DNA from 3 places in the Pseudarthrobacter sp. alpha12b genome. Region 1 is predicted to be linked to each of the others. Evidence: riboswitches for the same ligand, from Rfam matches in the RefSeq annotation. Region 1 holds a riboswitch; each other region holds the start of a gene.

The links. A riboswitch is a leader RNA that binds a small molecule or an ion and turns the genes downstream of it on or off. The one in region 1 is predicted to bind thiamine pyrophosphate.
Region 2: linked by a shared signal. The riboswitch ahead of thiD (bifunctional hydroxymethylpyrimidine kinase/phosphomethylpyrimidine kinase) and the one ahead of thiO (glycine oxidase ThiO) in region 1 are both predicted to bind thiamine pyrophosphate.
Region 3: linked by a shared signal. The riboswitch ahead of thiC (phosphomethylpyrimidine synthase ThiC) and the one ahead of thiO (glycine oxidase ThiO) in region 1 are both predicted to bind thiamine pyrophosphate.

What each region holds. Positions count from the first base shown of each region.
Region 1 covers NZ_CP196746.1:2,074,003-2,078,342, forward strand. The annotation lists gene ACTAQI_RS09430 (thiazole synthase) at 1-573, opposite strand, end outside; gene thiS (sulfur carrier protein ThiS) at 578-814, opposite strand; gene thiO (glycine oxidase ThiO) at 811-2,154, opposite strand; TPP riboswitch at 2,147-2,265, opposite strand; gene thiE (thiamine phosphate synthase) at 2,293-3,042, shown strand; gene ACTAQI_RS09450 (RNB domain-containing ribonuclease) at 3,079-4,340, shown strand, end outside.
Region 2 covers NZ_CP196746.1:1,609,338-1,613,677, reverse strand. The annotation lists gene ACTAQI_RS07305 (Rne/Rng family ribonuclease) at 1-1,781, shown strand, start outside; TPP riboswitch at 1,932-2,029, shown strand; gene thiD (bifunctional hydroxymethylpyrimidine kinase/phosphomethylpyrimidine kinase) at 2,037-3,557, shown strand; gene rplU (50S ribosomal protein L21) at 3,821-4,129, shown strand; gene rpmA (50S ribosomal protein L27) at 4,190-4,340, shown strand, end outside.
Region 3 covers NZ_CP196746.1:1,730,989-1,735,328, forward strand. The annotation lists gene ACTAQI_RS07915 (VOC family protein) at 1-615, opposite strand, end outside; gene ACTAQI_RS07920 (amidohydrolase family protein) at 716-1,798, opposite strand; TPP riboswitch at 1,878-1,985, shown strand; gene thiC (phosphomethylpyrimidine synthase ThiC) at 1,981-3,807, shown strand; gene ACTAQI_RS07930 (alpha/beta fold hydrolase) at 3,804-4,340, opposite strand, start outside.

The DNA of each region.
Region 1 (4,340 bases):
CGAGGCCCGGGAGACGATGAGCTCGATGTTGTGCGGATTCAGGATCCCCAAGCCGGTGCCGATCGGGGCCCCAAGCGGCATGACGGCGGTGGCCCCGAGGTTTTCCAGCCGCAGCGCAAGCACGGGGTCGTCATTGGTATAAGCGAAGACCTTGAACCCGCGGTTAACCAATTGCTCGGTGGCTTCCACGAGTTCCACGGCGTCCGGCAGGAGGGTCTGCTCGTCGGCGATGACCTCCAGCTTCACCCAGTCGGTCTCCAGGGCTTCCCGGGCCAGTTCCGCCGTGAGGACAGCATCCCGGGCGGTGAAGCAGCCAGCCGTGTTGGGCAGTACCCGGATCCCGTGGTCCACCAGCAGCTGGAACAGCGAGCCGGTCTCCGCGGTGGAGTAGCGGCGCATGGCCACGGTGGTCAGCGCCGTGCCGGAGGCGACGAGCGCGGCGCCCAGGCCGTCCAGGCTGGGTGCACCCCCGGTTCCCATGATGAGCCGCGATCCCAGGGCGACGCCGTCGATCACCAGGGCGTCGTCGGGTCCGGAATGTCCGGCGGGTTTGATGGTGCTGGTTTCGGTCATGGCGTCAGCCTCCCTGTACTGCTGTGACAAGTTCGATGTCGTCGCCCTCGGCGAGCGCCGTGGCGAACCACTGGCTGCGCGGCACCACCTGGGCATTATGCGCGACGGCGACGCCCAGCTTCCCGCCGTCCGTCGCCTGTCCGCTGGGTGCCAGCGGGCGTCCGGTGACCTGGCTGACGAGCGTGGTGATGGAGGCGCCGTCGGCCACTGTGTGCGTCTTTCCGTTCAGGGTGATGTTCACGCTGTCTCCTTGATGTGGGGGATTGGGGCGGCCGCCGCCGGCCGCGAAAACCGTTCAGGGCTGAAGGGCGCCCAGCGGGGATCGGCTTTCCCGTCCAGCAGTACGGCGCAGATGGCTGCCGCAGCGGGAGTGAGCAGCACCCCGTGCCGGAAGAAGCCTGTGGCGATGATGAGACCCGGGACGTGCCCGGCCCCGGTGCCTTTTGACCCCAGGGCTGCGGGCACGCGGCCCAGCAGCGGCGCGTTGTCAGGGGTTCCGGGACGGGCCCGGGCGGTGCACTCCAGGAGTTCAAGTTCAGCCACAGCAGGCACCAGCGCTTGGGCGTCCCGCAGCAGCTGGTACACGCCTCCGGCGCTGACGGCGTCGGAGAGGGCATCCTCCCGCTGGGTGGCACCGATGACGACGGTCCCGTCCTGCCGGGGGACGATGTAGACCGGGATGCCGTGGACCAGGCCACGCACCGTGGAGGTTACCAGGGGCTGGAGGTGCGGGGGAACGGCAAGGCGCAGGATGTCCCCGTGCACCGGACGCAGGGGCAGTTCAAGGCCGTGGGGCAGGCCCCCAAGCGCCCCCGACTGAAGGCCGTTCGCTACCACGGTTTCCTTTGCCAATACTGTGCCGCCGCTGGCGAGGCTGGCACCGGCAACTGTTTCGCCTTCCCACAGCAGGGCGGCTGCCCGGTCCGGCACGGCATACCCGTCCAACGCCCCGGCAACCGCCAGTTCCGGCTTCTCCTGCGCGGCGCCGGCGAGGGCCAGCCGCAGGGCCGCCACCAGGCGCCTGGGATCCACCTGGTGGTCCGCGGGCGTATCCAGCGCGCAGGCGATGGCGGGGCTGAGGAGCGGCTCACGTTTACGGGCCTCCCGCACGGTCAGGGGTTCCACCGCCAGCCCGTTGGCCTGCTGTACCGCGCGAAGGTCCATCAGCGCCCGGCGGTCCGCCGCGTCGGCACCTACGGCGAGTGTCGGCGTCGTAAGATATCCGGAATCCGCACCCGTTGGACCGGCGATTCCGGCGGCGAACCCCGGCCAGCGGGATGATGCCTCAAGCATCAGTTCCAGGAGGTCCTCCTCCTGGTAGTGCAGTTCACTGACGGGGGCCAGCATGCCGGCGGCGGCCCAGCTGGCACCGCTTCCGGGTGCTTCATCGACCAGGACGACGGAGCGCCCCGAACGCTGCACCTCCCAGGCGATTCCGTGCCCAACCACTCCCCCGCCGATGACGGCGACGTCGGCCCGCACCGTGGCACCGGTGGCACCGGCGGACCCGGAGGACCCGGAGGACCCGGAGGACCCGGAGGACCCGGAGGACCCGGAGCGATTGTCGGATGGGGTACGCATATGGTTCCTTCCCTACGCCGGCATTAACCGGATCAGGTCAAGCGGTCGGCTCTGACGCCCTCTCAGCCCGGCGCTTTATGACAGCTGCCGCGGGCTCCCGCAGTACCAGCCCAGTTTAGAGGAACTAGGCTTGCAGGCATGAATGTGTCCGCCTCATCCTTGCCCGCCGGCCCCCACGCTTCAGCCGCCTCAGTTGCCAATCCCGAAGTTGCCAATGCAGGGCACAGCGACGCCCTCAAGGCCGCCCGCCTGTACCTCTGCACCGATGCGAGGAGTGAGCGCGGCGACTTCGCGGAGTTCGTGGACGCCGCGTTTGACGGCGGCGTGGACATCATCCAACTGCGCGACAAGACCATCGAAGCTGCCGAGGAACTGGACCTCCTGGCGGTGCTGAAGGAGACCGCGGTGCGGCACGGGAAGCTGTGGGCCGTCAATGACCGCGCCGACATCGCCGTGCTGTCCGGGGCACCGGTGTTCCACATTGGCCAGAAGGACCTTCCGCTGGCTGCGGCGCGGACCCTGGTCAACGGAAATGCGGCCATCGGGCTCTCCAGCCATACCACCGGACAGGTGGACGCCGCCCTGGCAGCAACTGCCGGGCCGTCCGGGCTGGACTACTTTTGCGTGGGTCCTGTCTGGGCCACGCCCACCAAACCCGGCAGGGCCGCCGTCGGCCCTGAACTGGTGAAGTACGCCGCCGAGGCCTCGGGGCAAGCGGCGGATCCCGTGCCGTGGTTTGCCATCGGCGGCATCGACCACGGAAACGTCCGCGAGGTGGCGGAGGCCGGTGCCCGCAGGATCGTGGTGGTCCGCGCCATCACGGAGGCATCCGACCCCGCGGCCGCTGCGGCCTCCCTCCTCGACGCGCTGGACGCCGCCGGCTCCTGATGCCATATCCGGGGACTTGGAGCTACGCTGACTTTTGTGTCACATCATCGGTTGGCCCCCAATGTCCACGACCACAGGAACGCCCTCGAAGAGGCGTTGGGACTGCTGCGGACGGAACTCGAACTGCCAGGCCCGTATCCTGCTGAAGCCGTGGCGGACGCCCGGGCGGCCGTGGCAGCACTGAAGCTGCCGTCCTACGACCTGACCGCCGTCGAATTCGTGACCATCGATCCGGCGTCCTCCACGGACCTGGACCAGGCAGTGTTCATCGAACCGGACGGGAAAGGCTACCGCGTGATGTACGCGATCGCCGACGTTCCGGCGTTTGTTGCACCCGGGGGTCCCCTGGACGCTGAGACCCGGCGCCGCGGGCAGACGTTCTACGCTCCCGACGGCCGGATCCCGCTGCACCCGGAAGTGATCAGCGAGGGGGCCGGGAGCCTGCTGCCGGGCCAGGAGTGTTCGGCCTTCGTCTGGGACTTCACGCTCGACGGCGACGCGTCGGTTGTGTCAGTGGGCGTAAGGCGGGCGCGGGTCCGCAGCCGCGACAAGCTCAGCTACAAGGGGGCGCAGGCGGACCTCAACGCCGGGACGGCTTCACCAGTGCTGCGGCTGCTCCGCGAGGTGGGCCTGAAACGGGTGGCGCTGGAACGGGAACGCGGAGGGGCCAGCCTGAACATGCCGGAGCAGGAGATCGTCCAGCTCCCCGACGGCGGCTACCGCATTGACGCGGTTCCGCAGCTTCCCGTGGAGGACTGGAACGCACAGATCTCGCTAATGACCGGGATGGCCGCGGCGCAGCTCATGCTGGAGGGCAAGGTGGGCATCCTGCGTACCATGCCCGCGCCGGACGAACGGTCCCTGCGGCATTTCCGGCTGCAGACCGAGGTGCTGGGCAGGCCGTGGGACGGGGAGGTCAGCTACGGCGAGTACCTGCGGTCACTCGATCCCACCGACCCGCGGCAGCTGGCCATCATGCATTCGGCCGGCATGCTGTTCCGCGGTGCGTCCTATACCGCCTTTGATGGGACTGTCCCCGGGGATGGCATGCAGTCCGCCATCGGTGCTGCCTACGCCCACACCACCGCGCCGCTGCGCCGCCTGGTGGACCGCTTCGTGCTGGTCATCTGCGAGGCCCTGAGCAATGGCGGCGATGTTCCCGGCTGGGCCCGGGAAGCCCTGCCCCTGCTGCCGGGCATCATGGCCGGATCGGACCAGCTGGCGTCCAGGATGGAACGCATGGCCCTGGACACCGTGGAGGCCGCGCTGCTGCTGAACCACATCGGGCAGGAGTTCGA
Region 2 (4,340 bases), 460 kb from region 1:
GCGGCTCCATGACCGGCATTTCCCGCAAGCTGCCCGACGTCGAACGCAACCGCCTCAAGCGCATCCTCAAGGACCGCCTGCCCGAGCACGCCGGCGTCATTGTCCGAACCGCCGCCGAGGGCGCTTCCGAGGAAGAGCTGACGCACGATATCAACCGGCTGCGCGCGCAGTGGGAGGGCATCGAAAGCCAGTCTACGTCCACCAAGATCCTGGCTCCCGAGCTGCTCTATGGCGAACCCGACCTGACCATCAAAGTGGTCCGCGACGTCTTCAACGAGGACTTCTCCAAGCTCATCGTTTCGGGTGAGGAAGCCTGGGACACCATCGAGGCCTACGTGACCTACGTGGCGCCGGACCTGGTGGGCCGCCTTGAGAAGTGGACCAAGGACCAGGACATTTTCTCCGCCTGGCGGATCGACGAGCAGATCCACAAGGCCCTTGAGCGGAAGGTCTTCCTGCCCTCCGGCGGTTCCCTGGTGATCGACCGTACCGAGGCCATGACCGTGGTGGACGTCAACACGGGCAAGTTCACCGGCAGCGGCGGCAACCTTGAAGAGACCGTCACCAAGAACAACCTGGAAGCCGCCGAGGAAGTAGTGCGCCAGCTGCGGCTGCGCGACATCGGCGGCATCATCGTGATCGACTTCATCGACATGGTGCTCGAATCCAACCGCGACCTGGTCCTGCGCCGCCTGGTGGAGTGCCTGGGCCGTGACCGGACCAAGCACCAGGTTGCCGAGGTGACCTCACTCGGCCTGGTCCAGATGACCCGCAAACGCATGGGCACCGGACTTCTGGAAGTATTCGGCGAGCAATGCGAGGCCTGCGCCGGCCGTGGCGTTGTGACCCACGACGATCCCGTGGAGCACCGCCGCGCCAACATTGTCGCGGCCGAGCACCATGTCCAGCGCACCGACAACCGGCCCGAAGCCCGCGCGGAAACCCACCGTCCGGAAGGCCAGCGGAACGACAATACCCAGCCTGGCGTCCGTTCGGAGCGCAAGCGGCGGCGTGGACGCGGCGGGCAGCAGCCCGAAGCGGCTCCCGCACCTGCCGTCCATGTCCACACCGTCCAGCCGGACCCGTCCGACGCAGAGCGGCACGCCAAGGCAGAGGCAACCAGGCTTGCCCTGGCGAACATCGCCGCTGCCGCCCACGCAGCCCACGTGCATGACGATGAGGTGGCGGCCGCCCGGCAGGTGCCTTCCGTGGAGCCTGCGCCGGCACCGGTGGAGGAGAAGCACGACGCCGAGTCCCCGGCGCGTCCGGCAGCTGTCCTGACGTTTGGCGGCGAGGAAGTTCCGCTTCCGTTCGTGGAGCACGCCGAGGAGCAGCAGCCCAAGCCCGCCCTGACCCTGGACCGGCTTGCGGAGGCGTTCGCCCACCTGGGGCAGCCGGCTTCCCCCGTGGAGAACGCGCCCGCCAAAACCGCAGATGCCGTGAAGGTACCGGAACAGGTGGCGCCGGAACGGCAGCCCGACGCCGGGGAAGCGGAAACCCGCACCGCCCGTGAAGCGCCAGCCGAAAAGGACTATTCCGACCACACGCTGGAGCAGTCACGGCAGCGCAGGCCGCGGCGCCACCGTGCCGCCAGCCGCGCCCAGGGCGCCGCCAACGAGACCGCCGTCCAGCAGCATGAGAACGTCCAGGCGTCCGCCGCGGGCCACACGCACGCCGCCAAGGCCCCAGAGCCCGCGAAGCCGCAGCCGGTGGCCGAAGCCGGCAAGGGGGCCGGGGAACCCATCATCCTCGGCGTCGGCGTGCCTGCCTCGGAGCTCTAGGCCAAGGCGTGACCAACGCGCCAGCAAGGAAGTCCCCGCCATATGGACTGTTCCCCCTGAATTTCAGGGGAAACAGTCCGCAAGGCGGGGACTTCCTGCGTCTGCAGGTGCTGTCACCTTTCCGCCGGGTGCATCCCACGGGCTAGGCTGGAAACCGACACGGGGTGCCGCGCAGAAGGCCGGCTGAGATCCAGACCCGTTGAACCTGTCCGGCTAGTACCGGCGAAGGGATGTCTCTTGTCTTCGACCCTTTCCATGCCCCTGCCTGCCGCCTCCGACGTTCCTGTCCCGCTGCCGGCAGGCCGGGAGGTCCCACGGGTCCTCTCCATTGCGGGCTCCGATCCGTCCGGGGGCGCCGGCATCCAGGCGGACCTCAAAAGCATTGCTGCGCACGGCGGATACGGCATGGCTGCCATCACTGCCCTGACGGCACAGAACACCCGCGGCGTGCAGGCCGTCCACGTTCCTCCGGCCGCCTTCCTGGCCCAGCAGCTGGATGCGGTCAGCGACGACATCACCATCGACGCGGTCAAGATCGGCATGCTGGGCGACGAGGCGGTGATCCGCACTGTCCGGCAATGGCTGGGGAAGGTCCGGCCCGCCGTCGTGGTCCTGGATCCCGTGATGGTGGCCACCAGCGGTGACCGGCTCCTGAAGGAATCCGCGGAGGCGGCCCTCCGGGAACTGCTGCCCCTTGCCCACCTCATCACGCCCAACCTCCCGGAGCTTGCCATGCTGGTGGGCGGGGACCTTGCGGAGAACTGGGACGCTGCGCTGGACCAGGGCAGGCGCCTGACGGACGCCACCGGGGCCACCGTGCTGGTCAAGGGCGGCCATCTGGCAGGTGCAGACTGCCCGGACGCGCTGGTCAACACGTCAGGCCTCCTGGGACAGGAGGTGGTGGAAGTGCAGGGGAAGCGGGTTTCCACGCGCAACAGCCACGGAACCGGCTGTTCCTTATCCTCCGCGATGGCAACGGTCCAGGCCCGCCTGGGGGACTGGGAGGCATCGCTGCGGACGGTCAAGCCATGGCTGGCCGGCGCCCTCGAGAACTCGGACATGCTGAACGTGGGTCAGGGGAACGGCCCGGTACACCATTTCCACCATGTGCGGCCGCTCCTGGCGGAAGGCGGTTTCGCAGCCCGGCTGTGGGCGGAAGCCCAACAGGACCTCGCGGACATCTACGATCTGGACTTCATCCGCCGCCTGGCATCCGGCGACCTTGCCGAGAAAGACTTTGCCTATTACCTGGCCCAGGATGCCCTATACCTGAATGGTTACTCCCGCGTGCTGGCCCGGGCAAGTGCCCTGGCCCCCTCCGAGGCGGAGCAGCTGTTCTGGGCGGGGTCCGCGCAGCAGTGCCTGGAGGTGGAATCGGAGCTCCACCGCTCGTGGCTCAGCACGCGTCCGGTCCGGAACGGACTGGGCCCGGTCACCAAGTCCTACGTGGACCACCTCACTGCCGCGTCGGCGTCGGGCAGCTATGCAGTGCTGGCCGCCGCTGTCCTGCCCTGCTTCTGGCTCTATGCCGAGGTTGGGAAGAAGCTCCATGCACGGTTCCTTGACGCCGGCGAACCCGACGGGCATGCCTACGCGGACTGGCTCCGCACGTACGCCGACGAGGGCTTTGCCGAAGCCACCCGCCGGGCCATTGCCATCGTGGACGCGGCAGGGCGCAAGGCCTCCGACCATGAAAGGGCGGCGATGGTGACCGCATTCAAGCAGTCCTGCCGGCTGGAAGTGGAATTCTTCGACGCGCCGAGGCTGCACGCCTGATTCAGTGCCGGCGGGTGTGCCGGTAATATGGTGGGGCACGGTGCGGACGCCGGACCTGAGCTGTGGTAGCTATCACAGCAAGCCGCCGGGAACCAGCCTCATTTGCGGCCGAAGACAAAATTAGCGTAATCTAGATCTTCGGTGCTTACGCCAACACTTGGGTTATGACCCCACGGCGTTGAGGCACAGCGAGAAACCAGGCTTTTGATAGTCGGTTCCGCACGCAAATTTAGTTATAAACGTCGAGAGAAGTGAGTTCCCAAGTGGTGTACGCGATTGTCCGCGCAGGCGGCCGCCAAGAGAAGGTTTCCGTTGGAGACTTCGTTACCCTGAACCGCGTCGCCGGTGGAGCCGGCAGCACCATTGAGCTGCCCGCACTGCTCCTGGTTGATGGTGACAAGGTCACCTCCGCCGCCGCCGACCTGGCCAAGGTAACTGTTACGGCTGAAATCCTCCAGGACCTGCGTGGTCCTAAGATTGTCATCCAGAAGTTCAAGAACAAGACCGGCTACAAGAAGCGCCAGGGTCACCGCCAGGAATTGACCAAGGTCAAGATCACCGGCATCAAGTAACACCGGTTACTGTTCAGGTATTTCAACAGATTCCCCAGAATTTAGAGGCAGGCATTTCAAATGGCACATAAAAAGGGCGCGAGCTCCACTCGCAACGGCCGCGATTCCAACGCTCAGTACCTCGGCGTCAAGCGCTTCGGCGGCCAGGTAGTTTCCGCAGGCGAGATCATCGTCCGCCAGCGCGGCACCCACTTCCACCCGGGCGCCGGCG
Region 3 (4,340 bases), 340 kb from region 1:
CGCCGTCTTTTCGAACCCCAGGGTTCCCACGTAGAAGTCCCGCGCGGTCTGGACATCGCCCACCTGGAGGTGGACATGGCCAACGCCGGCGGCTGTTTGCCGCTGGCCTTCAAGGGACTCCTCGGTGAGGTACTGCTCCAGGTACCGCTGCGGCGGCAGTGCCAGACTGTCCATGACAACATCGGTCCCGTTCCAGGACCAGTTGCTGCGCGGGCGGTCCCAGTACAGTTCAATGCCGTTGCCCTCAGGGTCGGTGAAGTAGAAGGCTTCGCTCACCAGGTGGTCTGCGCTGCCGGTGAAGGCCCGCGGCTCGTACTGCGCAGCCGTGGCGACGGTGGCAGCAAGGGAGGCCTGATCCTCGAACAGCAGTGCGGTGTGGAACAGGCCAGCCTCTCCCCTGCCGGGAAGGTGCAGCCCGGGGGCCGGCGCAAGGTGGACCAACGGCCGGCCGAGCCTGCCAAGGTAAAGCCCGCCGTCCTGCTCAGCCACCACCTTGAGGCCAAGGGCGCGCTGGTAGTAGTCGGTCATGACCTTCATGTCGCCCACCTTGAGCATCACGGTGCCCATGGCGAGATCGGCAGGAAGAAGATCCTGGCTGCTGGCGGATGCGGTCATTGAAGGCTCCTTGCATTGGCGGCCGTCCCGTTGACGGCCTGTCACACATTAAAATTACTTGAAGCTTCAATTTATTCCAAGTCCCCGGGACTCGTTTTAGTCAGCGGATGATTCGGCCGCGCAGCACCACATGTTCCAGCGCCGTGATTGTTTCAGGTAGGGCCCGCGGGTCTTCCCGGCACACCACGACGTCGGCGCGCGCCCCCTCCTCCAGTCCATCCGCTCCCAGCCATGCACGGGCTGCCCAGCAGGCGGAATCCAGCGCAGCGTCCATGGGCAGGCCCGCGCCGTGCAGGGCAAGGATCTCGTCTGCGATCCTGCCGTGGCGGATCACGCTGCCGGCATCGGTGCCGGCAAATAGGCGCACACCCGCGGCATGGGCCTCCGCCACCCGTTCCCGCCTGCGTTCCCAGAGGGCACGCATGTGCGCGGCGTAGCGCGGGAACTTGGGTTCCGCCTGCGCGGCAATGTCAGGGAACGTGGCGATGTTGATGAGGGTGGGCACGATCGGTACGCCCTGTTCGGCGAACCGGGGCAGATGCCGGGGCAGGAGGCCGGTGGCGTGCTCGATGCAGTCAATGCCGGCGTCAAGCATCTGGTCCAGGGTGTCCTCGGCGAAGCAGTGCGCCGTCACCCGTGCGCCCTCGTCATGGGCGGCCTGGACGGCATCGCGTACGACGGCGGCGGGAAAGGAGGGGGCCAGGTCACCTGCACGCCGGTCAATCCAGTCCCCCACCAGTTTGACCCAGCCGTCGCCGTCGCGCGCCTGCTTGCGCATGGCCTCCACGAGGCCCTCCGGCTCCACCTCCTCGGCGAAGCCCCGCAGGTAGCGGCGCGTCCGGGCAATATGCCGGCCGGCGCGGATGAGCACGGGGAAGTCCCGGCCGCCGTGCATCCAGCGGGTGTCAGCCGGTGAGCCTGCGTCGCGGACCAGCAGGGTTCCGGCGTTGAGGTCAGCCAGTGCCTGTTCCCGGGCGGCAGCGGGCTCCACGGGACCGGACGGGCCCAGCCCTATGTGGCAGTGGGCGTCCACGAACCCCGGCAGCACCCAGCCGTCAAGGATCCGGGCCGGCGGTGCTGCGGGCCGGGTGAATGTGAGCCGGCCGTCCACCGACCAGGCTCCGTGCTCCACGGTCTGCGGCCCGGTCAAAACGGGACCGCTGAACTCGATTACTTCTGCCATCCTGGCTCCTTCCGATGCCCGGACAGGCTAGCACCAGCGAATGTGACGGCGTTCTTCCGGGAGGCTGTGGTAGCTTCGTTCCTGACCACACGGGTGCCCCTGCAGGGGCTGAGATCGGGCTGACGCGGCCTGCGACCGTTGAACCTGTCCGGGTAATGCCGGCGAAGGAAGTGAGTATTCCCTTGAGTACGCAAAATACCCAGATCAACCCTGCCCGCATGCCGTCCGCCGGGGAGCCAGGCGTTCAACCCGGGGCCCCGGTGACCCAGTCCTTGAAGTCGCAATCACTGGCGTTCATCGAAGATGCCGGGAATGGAATCCGGGTACCGGTGACGGAGATTGCCCTTGAGCCGTCCCCCAACGGCCAGCCGAACGCGCCCTTCCGGACGTACAGGACGGCCGGGCCCGGCAGCGATCCCGTCCGGGGCCTGCAACCTTTCCGCTCGGAGTGGATCACCGCGCGGGGAGATACCGAGGCCTACAGCGGCAGGGAGCGCAACCTGCTCGACGACGGCCGCTCCGCTGTGCGCCGCGGGGCTGCCTCTGCGGAGTGGAAGGGCGCGCAGCCGGTGCCCCGCCGCGCCGTCGACGGCAGGACGGTGACCCAGATGCACTACGCCCGGCAGGGGGTCATTACGCAGGAGATGTGCTTCGTGGCGCTGCGCGAGAACTGCGACGTGGAGCTTGTCCGGAGTGAACTTGCTGCCGGGCGCGCGATCATCCCGAGCAACATCAACCATCCGGAGTCCGAGCCGATGATCATCGGCAAGGCCTTCCTGGTGAAGATCAACGCCAACATTGGCAACTCGGCCGTGACAAGTTCCATTGCCGAGGAGGTGGACAAGCTGCAGTGGGCCACGCAATGGGGCGCCGACACCGTCATGGACCTGTCCACCGGCGACGATATCCACACCACTCGGGAATGGATTATCCGCAATTCCCCTGTTCCGATTGGCACGGTACCCATCTACCAGGCCCTGGAAAAAGTCAACGGCGAGGCCAATGCGCTGACCTGGGAAATTTTCCGGGACACGGTCATTGAACAGTGCGAGCAGGGGGTGGACTACATGACCATCCACGCCGGGGTGCTGCTGCGGTACGTCCCGCTCACGGCCAACCGGGTGACGGGCATTGTCTCGCGCGGCGGCTCCATCATGGCCGGCTGGTGCCTGGCGCACCACCAGGAAAACTTCCTGTACACGCACTTCGATGAACTGTGTGAAATCTTCGCCAAGTACGACGTTGCCTTCTCCCTGGGCGACGGTCTGCGCCCCGGCTCGACGGCGGACGCCAACGACGCCGCCCAGTTCGCGGAACTGGACACCCTTGCCGAGCTCACCCAACGCGCTTGGGAGTACGACGTACAGGTGATGGTGGAAGGGCCCGGCCACGTTCCTTTCCACCTGGTCAGGGAAAACGTCGAGCGGCAGCAGGAACTCTGCAAGGGAGCGCCGTTCTACACCCTGGGACCGCTGGTGACGGACGTCGCTCCCGGCTATGACCACATCACCTCAGCAATTGGCGCCACCGAGATTGCCCGGTACGGCACGGCCATGCTCTGCTACGTCACCCCCAAGGAGCACCTGGGACTGCCCAACAAGGACGACGTGAAGACCGGAGTGATCACCTACAAGATCGCCGCGCACGCAGCGGACCTCGCCAAGGGCCACCCGGGGGTGCACGAACGGGACGACGCATTGTCCAAGGCGCGGTTCGAATTCCGTTGGCGGGACCAGTTCGCGCTGTCCCTGGACCCGGTGACGGCGGAGGCATTCCACGACGAGACCCTGCCTGCCGAGCCCGCCAAGACGGCACACTTCTGTTCGATGTGCGGGCCCAAGTTCTGCTCCATGCGGATCAGCCAGGACATCCGCGACGAATTCGGGTCCGCGGAGGCGCAGGCAGCGCTGGCGGGGATGGCATCGGGGATGCGGGAGAAGAGCGAGGAGTTCCTGGCGTCCGGCGGAAAGGTATACCTCCCCGAGCTGCGGGTTCCCGCGGAAGGCTAGGACGCCCGGGCCGTCTGGCTCCGGCTGACCCCGCTGATGAACTGCCGGATGGCCTGGTCCCCGTCCGGGGAATCGTGAGGCCGGTGCCCGCCCGCGGCAACGCGGTGCAGGGCGCCGGTCTCGCGGAGGTAGCCGGCAATCTCCTCATAGAGGGGCTCCCAGCCGCCGGTCAGGACCAACGTGGGCACGCCGGGAACAATGTGCAGCGGCGCCTCCCACGACGGCGCTTGCAGCCGCAGCCGCCGCGCGGACCGTTTTTCCTCGGTGGTGGCGGGCTGCTGGAGGTCGGTGGCGTAGACGCGCCGGACGAATTCGCGCTGGAAGTCTTCGTCGCTGAGTTGGTGGCGCACGTCGAAGAGGGGCTGCATCAGGCTGATGTGGGCCGCCGTGGCCGGCAACTCCGCTGTCAGGGAGAGGCAGGCCGGCTCCACCAGGGTCAACGAAAAGACCAGGTCCGGACGTTCGACGGCGGCCATCATGGCAGCGATTGCCCCCTGGGAGTGTGCCACCACGTGTCCGCCGGCGGCGCCGCG